Regions from separate parts of the Enterococcus sp. DIV1314a genome, predicted to be linked through region 3. Evidence: predicted binding sites of a transcription regulator. Region 3 holds the regulator's gene; each other region holds the start of a gene.
The links. Region 3 encodes CtsR, which represses protease genes until heat stress. Its sites were predicted from a motif close to TTGGTCAAAAAAGGTCAAANA; they were not measured.

Region 1 (4,955 bases), 730 kb from region 3:
TAAACGGTTAAAACAGGAATCCCTGTTAAATCAAGTTCCTCCATTAATTTTAGGACGGTTTCTTCGTGTTGTTGACGATTATCAGAGCTGGCATCAACGACATGCAGCAAGAGATCCATATTACGACTTTCTTCTAAGGTCGAATGAAACGCATTGATTAATTGTGTAGGTAAATCTTGAATAAAGCCTACGGTATCAGTCAATGTTACTTCAAACCCTTCCGGTAAACGCCACTTTTTAGTTAATGGATCTAATGTCGCAAACAATTGATCTTCTTCATAAGTCTGCGCTTTTGTTAAAGCATTTAAGATCGTTGATTTCCCGGCATTCGTATAACCGATTAGTCCGATTTGGAAGGTATCATTGGTTTGACGTTTTTGGCGTGTCCGAGTCCGATGCGCTTCAACTTCTTTTAATTCCTTTTTGATGATGGTCACTTTGTTGCGAATATGCCGACGATCGGTTTCTAATTTCGTTTCACCAGGTCCCCGCGTCCCTATCCCGCCGCCTAGACGCGACATCATTTTCCCTTGTCCCATCAAGCGTGGTAATAAATATTCCAATTGAGCTAACTCTACTTGTAGTTTTCCTTCTTTAGAACGGGCACGCATCGCAAAGATATCTAAGATGACTTGCACGCGATCAATGACTGGAATGCCTAAAGCATCGCCAATCGTTTGACTTTGACGAGGGGTTAACTCATGATTAAAGATAACCAAATTCGCCTCGTAGGTTTCAATTAACGTCACCAATTCGGCTATTTTTCCTTTTCCAATGACCGTTCGACGATCGATTTGGGGTCTTTTTTGCGTTAAAGAAAAAACAACTTCACCTTCGGCTGTTTTCGTTAAATTCTTTAATTCGAGCATGGACTCCTCAAAATACTGATAATTCCCCTCATGCTCCACACCCACTATGATCACACGTTCTTTTTCTTGTTTCGTTTCAGTCATGTTGCTTCACTCCTTTCAACCAAGTGTTGATTTGCTCTTCTAAGGTAACAATTGTTTCTGGTGCTTGAACTAAATCGAACCAATGAGGCGCCATGCGATTTCGGAACCAAGTCAACTGTCGCTTCGCGTACCGTCTGGAATGTAGTTGAATTTCTTCAATCACTGTTTCTAGTGGAACTTTCCCTTCAAAATAAGGAAAAAATTCTTGATAACCGATTCCTAATGCTGCTTGTGATTCAGGAAAAGCCAGCAGACTGCGTGCTTCTTCCATTAACCCTTGCTCCACCATTTGATACACGCGCTGATTAATCCGTTCATATAGCAAAGTGCGATCTGTGGTCAACCCAATTAAAAAATCATCATAGCATTTTTGGGGTGTTTCTTTTGGCGCAATAATACTTCGCCCGGTTAACTCAAACACTTCAAGCGCACGGATGACTTTGCGTTGATTATTAAAATGTATTTTTTCAGCTGCTAGTTCATCCTTCGCTTTTAATTGTTCCCAAAGTGCGAGATTTCCATGATTTTGCGCATATTGTGTATACTTTTCTCGTAGTTGGTAATCGTCTACTTCCTCTTTTTTTCCTAATTGATAATCATAAATCAGTGCTTGAACATACAGTCCTGTGCCACCTACCACAATCGGCAACTTCCCACGACTCGTGATTTCGTTGATTTTTTCTCGTGCTTTTTTTTGAAAATCAGCCACCGTATACGTTTCGTTTGGTTCATATATATCAATCAGATGGTGCGCAATCCCATCTGCTTCATCGGCTGTCACTTTAGCTGTGCCAATATCAAGCCCACGATAAACTTGCATTGAGTCTGCATTAATAATTTCGCCATCATATTTTTTAGCTAGTTCAATACTAAGCGCGGTTTTTCCTACAGCCGTAGGGCCAACAATCACAATGATTTTATCCATTCTTTTTCTCACATTATCTCCTATTTTGACCTTATCCTTTATATTTAAAAAGAAGTAACGGTTCATTTGTTAAGCGGGTTAATTGATTTTTTCGTTCATAAATCATTTCAGTCATTTTATCAGACAGTTGTTCCATCAAGACACGGCCACCTTTAAACGTATAGCCGCCCAACGAAACGGTTTCAGTCGGCGATAACACAACTTTCCGCGTTGAAATTTGTTTAAAAAATTCATCTAAAAAGTAATTCGGTAAATAAAAACTATTATGGGCCGCAAATGACTGTAAGTAAATATAGTCATCGACCGTAATGTAACAATCATCGAACGCGTCAAAACTCACGTATTCGTCCATCATCACCATTCGTTTTTCTAAAATCTCAATGACTTTTTTATTTAATGCAAGCAGCGTTTCGATTTCCTTGACTTTGTGTTCCAGTAATCGCTGTTTTTTTTCTTTTCGCTCTAAATAGTTCATTTGAATATAAAAACCAAGAATTACCAGAAGAGCACCCGTAAGCACACCACTCATACCGATCACAAACATTGCCATTTCAACCATTCCTTCCTTTGATTCTCTTCCCCCATTCTACCATATCTTCTTCCTTTTTTTAATCTTTTTTATTTGACCTTTATTGACCTTTCCGTTATAATTTCCTTAGCTAAATAAGCAACGAAGCTATGTAAACAGTCGTCAATATGATATGCTATAGTTAACATTTAGCAAATATTAATCAAGGAGGATTTTTTCCTATGAACTTAATTCCAACAGTTATCGAACAATCTTCTCGTGGCGAAAGAGCCTACGACATCTATTCTCGTTTATTAAAAGACCGCATTATTATGCTGAGTGGTCAAGTAACCGATGATTTAGCGAACACGATTATCGCTCAACTTCTTTTCTTAGATGCGCAAGATTCAGAAAAAGATATCTATCTTTACATTAACTCTCCTGGCGGTAGCGTGACAGCAGGTTTAGCGATCTTTGATACAATGAACTTTGTCAAAGCCGACGTCCAAACAATCGTAATGGGAATGGCTGCATCAATGGGTAGCTTCTTACTTGCCGCTGGTGCAAAAGGTAAACGTTTTGCCTTACCAAATGCAGAAGTCATGATTCACCAACCATTAGGTGGTGCTCAAGGACAAGCAACTGAAATTGAAATTGCTGCGCGCCATATTTTAAAAACCCGTGATCGCTTAAATAAAATTTTAGCAGAGCGGACTGGCCAACCAATTGAAGTCATTGAAAAAGACACAGATCGTGATAATTTCATGTCTGCTGAAGAAGCAAAAGCTTATGGTCTTGTTGATGAAGTCATGGTAACAAAATAATAGTAGCTGATAGCACAAAAGCAGGTCTCTGATGAATCTCAGAGACCTGCTTTTGTTTAATCGAACTGACTCAAATTCCAATTGGAAATAATCGCGTTTCATATTTTCCTTCACCAATCATTCCGCTTCTTCTGAAAATTGGCTATTATAAAGGTCGGCATAAAAGCCGCCTTTTGCAAGTAATGTTTGATGGTTTCCTTGTTCAATAATGGATCCTTTGTCCATGACTAAAATTAAATCTGCATCACGAATAGTCGATAAACGGTGCGCAATAACAAAGCTTGTCCGGCCTTCCATGACCTTGTCCATCGCTTTTTGAATCAAAGCTTCTAAACGAGTATCCACAGAACTAGTCGCCTCATCCAAAATTAAAATCTTTGGATTCGAAATAACCGCACGCGCAATCGTCATTAATTGTTTTTGTCCTAGTGAAATATTATCACCTTCAGAATTAATAAACATTTCATACCCTTCAGGCATGGTCCGAATAAAGTGATCGACATTCGCCGTTTTCGCAGCATCCACGACTTCATAATCAGTTGCGGCTAACTTCCCAAAGCGAATATTATCCGCAATGGTCCCTTCATAGAGCCAAGCGTCTTGTAGAACCATCCCAAATAAAGAGCGGACATCACTGCGAGCCATCTTTTTCGTATCAACCCCATCAATTTTAATCGCACCAGCATTTACATCATAAAAGCGCATCAACAAATTAATAAGGGTAGTTTTCCCTGCACCAGTTGGCCCGACAATCGCCACTGTTTGACCTGCCTTTACCGTAAAATTCAGATCTTTAATCAGTGGCTTATCAGGCGAATAAGCAAAGTCCACATGCTCAAAAGTGACTTCCCCATGAAAGACTTCTGGTAAAGCCTCATCCACTTCATTTTCGATTTCTTCGAGCTCATCTAAAATTTCAAAAACTCGTTTAGCAGAAGCAGAGGCACTTTGTAACACTCCAGATAACTGCGTAATATTTCCCATTGGTTGGCTCACTTGCCAGATATATTGAATAAAGGCTTGTAATTGACCAAGGACAATCACCCCACCAATCACATAAAAGCTTCCGACTACCGCAATAACGACATACGCTAAATAGGCTGTTAACTGAACGAGTGGCATCATCAACCCTGAGATAAAGGCGGAGCGAAATCCGTAATATTGTAATTTGCGGTTAGTCTTTTTAAAGCCTTCAAGTGCCGCTTGTTCACGTCCATAAACTTTTAAAATACTAAAACCTGTCATACTTTCTTGAACATAGCCATTCATTTCACCGAGTGCATTTTGCATCTGATTAAAATCTGGTTGTGATTTATTCACGATCAATTTTGAGATCATCATTGAGATCGGTATCATCACCATCGCTAACAGCGCCATAACGGGATTAATATAAAACATCATCGAAATGGCAATTAAAATGCTCAAAATGGCATTTACAATCCCAATGAGTGCTTGTTGCATCGCGCCACTCACCGCATCAACATCATTTGTTACCCGTGATAAAATATTCCCTTGTTGATTTTTATCAAAATAAGAAACGGGTAACCGATTGATTTTAGACTCTAAATCATGACGTAAATCTTTCATTGCAGATTGTACGACATTGGTAATGAGAATCCCGGCGGATAACTGTGAAATCGCATAGCCCAAGCCAATCAATAAAATCCAGATAAGGGTTTGTTTGATGTAAGCAAAGTTTATGACTTCACCTTGCGAAACATTTCTCGCAATTTCAGAGGTCGGTA
Region 2 (4,955 bases), 1.1 Mb from region 3:
CGTTAGATGCACAAGGGAAATACACGTTAAATATTGAGGATTTCCCTAACTTAAAAAATTATCAAGGACAGACACTAATTACAACGGATGGCTCCACGTTACTTGGAGCAGATGATAAATCGGGGATTGCAGAAATCATGACGGCCATGGAAGTCTTACTTGCAAACCCTGAAATCAAACATGGTGAAATTAAGGTTGCTTTTGGTCCTGATGAAGAAATTGGTGTGGGCGCGGATAAATTTGACGTCGCGCAATTTGCGGTTGATTTTGCTTATACGATGGATGGCGGTCCCGTGGGCGAATTGCAGTACGAGACGTTTAATGCTGCCCAAGCGGATATTACCATTTACGGTAAAAACGTTCATCCTGGCACGGCCAAAGATACGCTGATCAATGCAGTCTTATTAGGAATTGAATTTAACAATGCCTTGCCGGCTGATGAAGTTCCTGAAAAAACCGAAGGATCAGAAGGATTTTTCCATTTGATGAGCTTTGAAGGAAATCCAGAAGAAGCAAAATTATCCATTATTATTCGTGATCATGACCGTGAAAAATTCCAAGCACGCAAGGAACTTGTCCGCACCATTCAATCTCAAATCAATGCTCGTTTTAGCGAAGAACGTGTCCAAATGACGTTAGAAGATAACTATTACAATATGAAAGAAGTCATTGAAAAAGACATGAGCATTGTAGAACTGGCTAAAAATGCGATGATTGAATTAGGAATTACCCCAATTATTGAACCCGTCCGCGGTGGAACAGATGGTTCGAAAATTTCTTTCATGGGAATTCCTACACCAAATATTTTTGCGGGTGGCGAAAATATGCATGGCCGCTTTGAGTTTGTTGCGTTAGAATCGATGGAAAAAGCAACTGATGTTATTGTAAAAATAGCAGAATTGAATGCGAAATAAATATATTTCATCTTTTCTTTAACTTTAAGTTACCTGCACAATAGCCTGATTAGATTCCCTTTTTCAGCTTTTCACGATAAGGCACCTGTCGCTTACGAAAAAACCATTATTTTCGCATAAATAATGGTTTTTTTTCTGTACACCTCCTCTAAAAATGGTATGATAAGAATGACTGACCAAGAAGGAAGTGGCGATTTGGCAACATCAAATAAGACAACAAATACGATGAAATTTTTAGTAAAAGTACTCATATTACTCATTTTTTTAGCATTTATCGCCTATTATCTACGTGCTTCTTTTGGAGATATTTTTCAGCAATTAGGTCAAACGAGTCTGCGTCTTTTGATTATTGTGACAAGCTTAGGAATGGGTTATTTATTTTTAGAAGGGAAGATGCTCAAAGAAACCGTTGCACCATTCTCTCAAACCTTTACGACCTGGAATGGCATGATGGCTTCCTGTTATACGGCTTTTTACCGACTGATTACATTTGGTACAGGAACGATTTTTGCAGAAATTAATTTTTATCATCGTAAACAAATGACGGTTTCTCAAGGTGTTGGCGTTGCGATTTTACGATTTATTTTTTTTAAGATTTCGACACTTACCATTGCTATAATCGCGTTAAGTTTGAGTTTTAGAGAATTATATGCCACGTCGCCTAGTTTTTTCTGGGTATTGATTATGAGTATACTGATTAATGCGGCACTCTCTGGAGGACTCCTTTTGGCGGCCTTATCAATCAAATTGCAAATTGGATTAATGAGTTTGTGCAATCGTTTTTTAAAAAATGACAAAGCACGTGCTGTAGTTGATCGAGGAAATATCCAAATTAATGCCTTAAGACGAATGTTACACGAAACGATGCAAAATAAAACGGTACTGTATAAAGTCTATTTTTGGAGTATCGTGAAAATTCTCGCGTGGTTTATTATTCCGTATGCCTGTTTAGTCAGTGATTATCCGGAAATAAATATTTTCTGGACGATTGGTTTAATTAGCTTTGTCACCGTGATTGCGGGTGTTATTCCTACGCCGGCTGGTATCGGTTCATTTGATTTTGCCTATCTAGTTGTTTTTAGAGCGTTAGTTGGAACTGTCGATGCGGCGTCTTCGTTGTTACTGTATCGTTACGCGACATTCTTGATTCCGTTTTTAGTAGGCCTAATCTATGTCGTTTCAACGAATGGGTTCATCAAGCGTGAGCTAAAAAAATAGAGTAAAAAGAGAAGGTGGATGCTCTTTTTACTCTATTTTTTCATTTTTTTTACAACATTGAAATGATTATAGTGCCTTCTTCAATAGCGATTATTTAAAAAGGTTTTTATTTGACCAATGTTGACCAATTGATTATAATAATAAATGAAGTTAAAACTTCAAGATGGGAGGAACAACTAAATGAATATTGAAAAAATGACTACCACTTTACAAAGTGCACTGTCTGAAGCGCAACAAGTCGCGATTACCCGTCATCATCAAGAAATTGATATCGTTCATTTATGGAAAATTTTTATGCAACCAAACCAATTTGCTCGTAACTTCTATGCAGATGCAGGTGTCGATGTGGATGCTTTTGAAACCGAAATCGACAAAGAACTCGATCGTCGACCAACTGTTTCTGGTGGGAATGTCCAATACGGGCAATCGATGAGTCAAAATTTATTTCAATTGTTTAATGAAGCCGATCAACTAAAAAATGCGTTTGGTGACGAGTATTTATCAACGGAAATCGTTGTCTTAGCCTTAATGCAATTAAAAAATTATGTCTTAACGAAATATTTAAAACAACAAGGAATAACTGAAAAAGAATTACGTAAAAATATTGAAGAAATTCGAGGAGGGGATCGTGTGACATCACAAAATCAAGAAGAACAATACAAAGCGCTTGAAAAATACGGTGTTGATTTAGTTCAACTTGTGAAAAATGGTAAGATGGATCCAATTATCGGACGTGATGAAGAGATTCGAGATGTGATTCGAATTCTAACCCGGAAAACAAAAAATAATCCGGTTTTAATTGGGGAACCAGGGGTCGGTAAAACGGCCATTGTTGAGGGTCTGGCACAACGAATTGTTCGTAAAGACGTACCAGAGAATTTAAAAGATAAAACCATTTTTTCATTAGACATGGGCTCGTTAATTGCCGGTGCGAAATTCCGTGGAGAATTTGAAGAAAGACTAAAAGCGGTCTTACAAGAAGTCAAAAAATCAGAAGGTCGTATTATTTTATTTATTGATGAAATTCATACAATCGTAGGAGCTGGAAAAACGGAAGGTAGTATGGATGCTGGGAATATTCTCAAACCAATGCTTGCCCGAGGAGAATTGCATACGATTGGCGCAACGACGCTCGATGAATACCGTGAATACATGGAATCAGATAAAGCGCTCGAACGTCGTTTCCAAAAAGTACTCGTTCAAGAGCCAACGGTCGAAGATACGATTTCGATTTTACGTGGACTGAAAGAACGTTTTGAAATTCATCATGGCGTAAACATTCATGACAACGCCTTAGTTGCGGCTGCCGTGTTATCTGATCGTTATATTACCGACCGCTTTTTACCTGATAAAGCCATTGATTTGATGGATGAAGCATCGGCGACAATTCGAGTGGAAATGAACTCCATGCCAACAGAGTTAGATCAAGTGATTCGTCGTTTGATGCAATTGGAAATTGAAGAAGCCGCTTTGAAGAAAGAGTCCGATGATGCTTCTAAAAAAAGATTAGGGGTTCTTCAAGAAGAGTTAGCTGAATTACGAGAAGAAGCCAATCAAATGAAGATGCAGTGGGAAACTGAAAAAGAAGAAGTCAATGTCTTATCCAATAAACGAGCAGAAATTGACAAAGCGAAACATGAATTAGAAGATGCGGAAAACAATTACGATTTAGAAAGAGCGGCGGTTCTACGTCATGGCACAATTCCGCAATTAGAAAAGGAATTAGCTGAGCTAGAACGAAAAAATCAACTCGAACAAGGGAAAATGGTCCAAGAATCTGTAACGGAAAATGAAATTGCAGTAGTCGTTGGTCGTCTGACCGGTATCCCCGTTACAAAACTCGTAGAAGGTGAACGGGAAAAACTGATGAAGTTAAATGAGACACTTCACCAACGAGTAATCGGTCAAGATGAAGCCGTGAATGCAGTGAGTGATGCCGTGATTCGCTCACGAGCAGGTTTACAAGATCCGAATCGTCCGCTAGGTTCGTTCTTATTCTTAGGACCTACTGGGGTTGGGAAAACGGAACTCGCTAAAGCGTTAGCGGAAAATCTATTTGATGCTGAAAATCATATGGTCCGAATTGATATGAGTGAGTACATGGAAAAACATGCGGTTTCTCGTTTAGTCGGAGCACCTCCAGGATATATTGGCTACGAAGAAGGTGGACAGCTTACAGAAGCAGTACGCCGCAATCCTTATACGATTGTCTTACTCGATGAAATTGAAAAAGCCCATCCAGATGTCTTTAATTTGTTATTACAAGTACTCGATGATGGACGCTTAACGGATTCAAAAGGTCGCGTAGTTGACTTTAAAAATACCGTATTGATTATGACAAGTAACATCGGTTCCCAACTCTTATTGTCAGGTGTAACTGCGCAAGGGCATATTTCTGAAGAAGTGGAAGAGCAAGTGTTGCAAACGTTACGTGGACACTTCAAACCTGAATTCTTAAATCGGATTGACGATACCATTTTATTTACGCCACTAAGCTTAGAAGATGTAAAAGGAATCGTTGAGAAGATTATTAGTCACTTAGCAACACGTCTTGCTCAACAAGAAATCTATTTAACTATTTCGGATGCAGCCAAAACGTGGTTAGCGGAGAATTCTTATGAACCTGCGTATGGTGCGCGACCGCTTAGACGTTTCATTACGAAAGAAGTGGAAACACCGTTGGCTCGAGAAATCGTCTCTGGTCGCGTGATGCCTAAGACGGAAGTGACGATAGAATTATTAAATGACCAATTAGTATTTGAAAATCGACCGGTAGAAGAAGAATAACGCGATTAAACATGAACAAAGAACGAAATAGAAGTA
Region 3 (4,955 bases):
GTAAAGCTCGACGAATCGGTCGCGCGCCATATTCTGGATCAAAGCCTGCTTTTCCAATCACATCAAGAGCCGCAGGTGTGATTTTCAATTGAATCTCTTGCGCTGCTAAACGTTTGATGATCGAACGACTCATAATTTTCACGATTTCATGGATTTCATCTTTTTCGAGCGAACGGAACACGATGGTTTCATCAATTCGATTTAAGAATTCAGGGCGATAGGCCTTCTTCAGTTCTTCTAAAATCCGTTTTTGCATCGCTTTGTAGTCTTTTGAAGCATCGACGACATTAAAGCCAACATTCTTTTCTTCCCGTAATTGTGTTGCGCCAATATTTGACGTCATAATTAAAATCGTATTACGAAAATCGACTTTCCGACCTTTGGCATCAGTTAAGTAGCCGTCATCTAAGACTTGCAATAAGATATTAAAGATGTCAGGATGCGCTTTTTCTACTTCATCCAGCAAAATAACCGAGTATGGTTTTGAACGAACTTTTTCGGTTAATTGTCCTCCTTCTTCATAGCCGACATACCCTGGAGGAGATCCGATTAAACGACTCGTACTATATTTTTCCATAAATTCTGACATATCAACCCGAATTAAGGAATCTTCGCTCCCAAACATCGCTTCAGCGAGTGCTTTTGCGAGTTCGGTCTTCCCAACACCTGTTGGACCTAAAAACATAAAGGAGCCGATTGGGCGATTGGGATCTTTCAATCCACTCCGCGCTCGACGAATCGCACGCGCAATCGCTTTAACCGCTTCATCTTGTCCGACAACCCTTTGGTGTAAGACTTCTTCTAAGACAAGTAAACGCTCCGATTCTTTTTTCTCCATTTGTCGAAGAGGGACGCCTGTCCACTGAGAAACAACGGTCGCAACATCTTCTTCGGTCACTGTGTCGCTATACCCTTCGCTTGCTTTCATTTCTTTAAAAGTCGCTTCAGCGAGTTCTTGCGCGAGTTCTTTTTCGCGCAAACGAATTTCCGCAGCTGCTTCAAAGTTTTGCTGGCGAATGGCTTGTTCTTTTTCTTCAGCTAACGCTAATAACCTTTCTTGAATACGAACAGTATCCGCGAGTTCATCCGCTTTATCTAAACGAACTTTCGCAGCCGCTTCGTCCATTAAATCAATCGCTTTATCGGGTAATTGTCGTGAATTGATGTAGCGCACAGATAATTGGACCGCTGCGCGTATCGCTTCATCTAAAATTTCTACCCCATGATGTTCTTCGTATCGTGGACGTAACCCTTTTAAGATGGCTTCGGCTTCTTCTGGATTTGGTTGATCAATTTGCACACGAGCAAAACGACGTTCCAAAGCAGAATCTTTTTCAATGTATTTTTGATATTCGTCTAGTGTGGTCGCTCCAATGGTTTGCAGTTCTCCACGAGCTAATGCTGGTTTTAAAATATTGGCCGCATCAATTGCCCCTTCTGCACCACCGGCTCCGATTAACGTATGCAGTTCATCAATGAAAAGAATGACTTGACCGTCACGATAAATTTCATCAATAATTTTTTTCATCCGATCTTCAAACTCGCCACGGTATTTTGTCCCCGCAACTAATCCACCCATGTCTAACATCATTAATCGTTTTTGTTGCATGTCACGTGGGACTTCACCATCAATGATTTTTTGAGCGAGACCTTCTACAATCGCTGTTTTACCGACACCAGGTTCTCCTACGAGTACCGGATTATTTTTCGTACGACGACTTAAGATTTGAATCAAGCGTTTGACCTCGTTACTACGTCCCACGACTGGATCCAGGCGTTTTTCACGGGCTAATTTCGTTAAATCACGAGCCAATGAGTCGAGTACCGGCGTTCCTTCATTTTGTGCTGGATTTTGACGCGCTTTTTGTGGTTGGCGGCGCGCCATATTCCCTGCTTGACCTCTCGATTCATTAAGACCCATTTTCTTTTTCAAAAGTTGACGCATTTTCGCTAAGCTGAAGCCTAAATTTAATAAAATACGTGCCGATAAGATTTCTTCATCGCGTAACATGCCGAGTAATAAATGTTCTGTCCCAATTTGCCCTACACCTAAGCGCTTGGCTTCATCCCCTGCATAAGCAAAAATTTGGCGTGCTCGTGGCGAATAAGGTAAAAAGCTGCCAACTGGGTATTCTTTTACGATACCATATCCCGTAATGTGTTCGATCTCTTCTCGAATGTCATTTTCTGTCACATTCATTTCCCGTAACGTTTTGCCAGCGATGCCATCTTGTTCAATGACCAACGCAAGTAATAAGTGTTCTGATCCAACTGCCTGATGTTTAAAATATTTGGCTTCTTCCTGAGCAATCGCTAAGACTGCTTTTGCTCGAGGGGTAAATAATTCATCCATGACATTCACTCCTTTTCTTCATAACTCAATCGTTCTAAGACGCTGTGTAAAATTGCCGAGCGAATGGCATGCTCGTCTTCGGAACAACCTAAGACCGCTTTACTCACAATTGTTAACAACAGATTCCCTTCTCGTTTTGTCAATAATTCTTCTTCATATAATTTATGGATAATTCCTTGAGCATCTCTTTCTTCTAGTTCCTTATCAAATAGTTGATTCACTTGCGAGAGAAATTGATGACGGTTTGAGATATTCACTTTTTCAATGCGAATATAGCCCCCACCTCCGCGCTTACTTTCAACAGTATAGCCTCTTTGAATCGTAAAACGTGTATTAATCACATAATTTATTTGTGAAGGGACACATTTAAACAAATCAGCCATTTCGGTTCGTCTGATTTCAATCATTGAATGTTCTTCAAGAATTTTCTTTAAATAGGCTTCAATAATATCAGATGTATTTCGTGGATTCTTCATTCGTACCCTCCTTGACTAATATTGACCTTCATTATACTGAATTTTTCCTCACTTGAAAAGGAGAAGGGGTTAACCCACGAGAAAAAAGCTTGATATCCCAAACGAATCCTTGGCATATCAAGCTTTTAAATGTTATAGATTTTCTAAAAAGGGACTTGCAAGGTCGTAGCACCGTTCACGACTTGACTAATTTCTTCACCGTCATCGCGTTGAACATAGATGGTTGCGGACTCCCCTTCTAAAACCGTGACTGCGATTGCTAAATTTTGGGAACTATTACTTGAATTCAAAGAGATTTGAGACACTTGTCGTCTTGTCCCATTTTCATCCGTTAACAGTACTGTCACCATTTGTTCTGGCGTGCCATTTGGATTAAAAGTCGCTTGGACATTTACTGTAAAGTTTTTCGTGACCGCTTCACTTTCTTGGGATTCTTGTGGTTTTTTCCCTTTTGAGACCGTAACGTTTACACGTGTCCCTTTGGATACTTCTTCACCAACACCCGGTTGTACCGCAATAATCCGATCTTTTTCAACGGTATCATCATACTCTTCCGTTGGTACAGCTTCTAATCCTTCATCTGCTAATAATTTTTTCGCCGCTTCCAACGTTTGGTTAATCACGTCAGGAACCTTCACTAACTCTTCCCCTTTACTAATCGTTAGGGTAATCGTCGTTTTACCAGGAATCGCGTCTTCTCCCACACTTGGGTCTTGCGCCATGACGGTTCCTTGAGCAAAGTCACTACTATAAGCTTCTTCAAATTCAATTGGATTACTCCCCAAACCAAGCGTCTCCAAGTTCTCCCGAGCACTTTCGCGCGTATTCCCTGTTAAATCAACCATTCGGACAGGTTCTTTTCCTTTACTAACAGTGAACTCTACTTCGCTTTCTTGCGGATTGACTTCTGTGCCCGACTCCGGTGTTTGTTCAATAATTTCACCTTCTGGCACGCTGTCATCATAGGCTTCAACAGCAGTAATATTTCGATCCACAAAATCTAAATTCCGTAGCTCACGTTTTGCATCAATCAATCGCACGCCAGTAAAATCAGGCATTTTAATCATATTTTCCCCGCTACTTAGATACAAAATGACTTCTTTGTCTTTTTTGACTTGGGCATTTTTCGCGGGATTTGTTTTGACGACTAAACCTTTGTCGATCTCTTCACTCACGATTTCTTTCACGTCGTCCGCTACGACTAAGCCAGCCGCTTCCAATTGCGCGCGCGCTTCATCCTCGGTCAATTCCGTGACATCAGGAACCGTTACTTGTTGGCCACGGCCACTGAAAACCATGATCGCACCCACGCTCAAAACAAGGGCTACCATAACGAGCAACCAAATCCACCATTTTTTCTTCTTTTTCTTCGGCGCTTCCGCGACTTCCGGTTCAGGTTCAACCGCTGGCGTTGGCATGTCTTTAAACGCTTTTGGCATCGGTGTTTCTGCCGTAATCGGCGTAATAATAATCGTTTCACCTGCTGCTAAAGCATTTCCTTCCCAGCGCGGTTCATTTAATCGGTCTGTTGACAAAACAGTATCTAAGTCGTGACGCATTTCATCCGCACTTTGGTAACGATCCGCCGTTTCTTTCGCTGTCGCTCTCAAAACGACATTTTCTAATGATTGTGGCAGATTTTGATCATACAAGCGCAAGGAAGGCACTTCTTCTTGGAAATGTTTCAGCGCAATCGTTACCGCCGATTCGCCATCAAATGGCACTTTCCCCGTTAACATTTCGTACAAAATAATCCCTAAAGCATAAATATCGGACTGATTCGTTGCCATACTCCCTCTTGCTTGCTCAGGTGATAAATAATGGACCGAACCAAGCATCGAATTTGTTTGTGTAATCGATGTTTCGGATAATGCAATCGCAATCCCAAAGTCGGCAATTTTGACCGTCCCGTTTTCATCCATTAAAATATTTTGCGGTTTTAAATCGCGATGAATAATTCGGTGATGATGCGCTAAATCAATCGCTGATAAAATTTGTTGCATGATATCAACGACGGTGCGATAAGGAATTGGATATTGCGTTTGAATGTAGCGTTTTAGATCCATCCCTTTGACATATTCCATCACGAGATACTGCATGCCATCTTCTTCGCCAACGTCATACAC

Region 1: clpP (ATP-dependent Clp endopeptidase proteolytic subunit ClpP) is a predicted target of CtsR. The motif match lies at 2,498-2,518, and genes of this name have one in related genera.
Region 2: clpB (ATP-dependent chaperone ClpB) is a predicted target of CtsR. The motif match lies at 2,240-2,260, and genes of this name have one in related genera.

The regions. Positions count from the first base shown of each region.
Region 1 covers NZ_JBIOQP010000001.1:180,222-185,176, forward strand. The annotation lists gene hflX (GTPase HflX) at 1-953, opposite strand, end outside; gene miaA (tRNA (adenosine(37)-N6)-dimethylallyltransferase MiaA) at 946-1,878, opposite strand; gene IGI68_RS00910 (hypothetical protein) at 1,910-2,428, opposite strand; gene clpP (ATP-dependent Clp endopeptidase proteolytic subunit ClpP) at 2,629-3,210, shown strand; gene IGI68_RS00920 (ABC transporter ATP-binding protein) at 3,328-4,955, opposite strand, start outside.
Region 2 covers NZ_JBIOQP010000001.1:2,032,238-2,037,192, forward strand. The annotation lists gene pepT (peptidase T) at 1-914, shown strand, start outside; gene IGI68_RS09655 (lysylphosphatidylglycerol synthase transmembrane domain-containing protein) at 1,083-2,132, shown strand; gene clpB (ATP-dependent chaperone ClpB) at 2,313-4,919, shown strand.
Region 3 covers NZ_JBIOQP010000001.1:907,326-912,280, forward strand. The annotation lists gene IGI68_RS04425 (ATP-dependent Clp protease ATP-binding subunit) at 1-2,353, opposite strand, end outside; gene IGI68_RS04430 (CtsR family transcriptional regulator) at 2,359-2,829, opposite strand; gene pknB (Stk1 family PASTA domain-containing Ser/Thr kinase) at 2,973-4,955, opposite strand, start outside.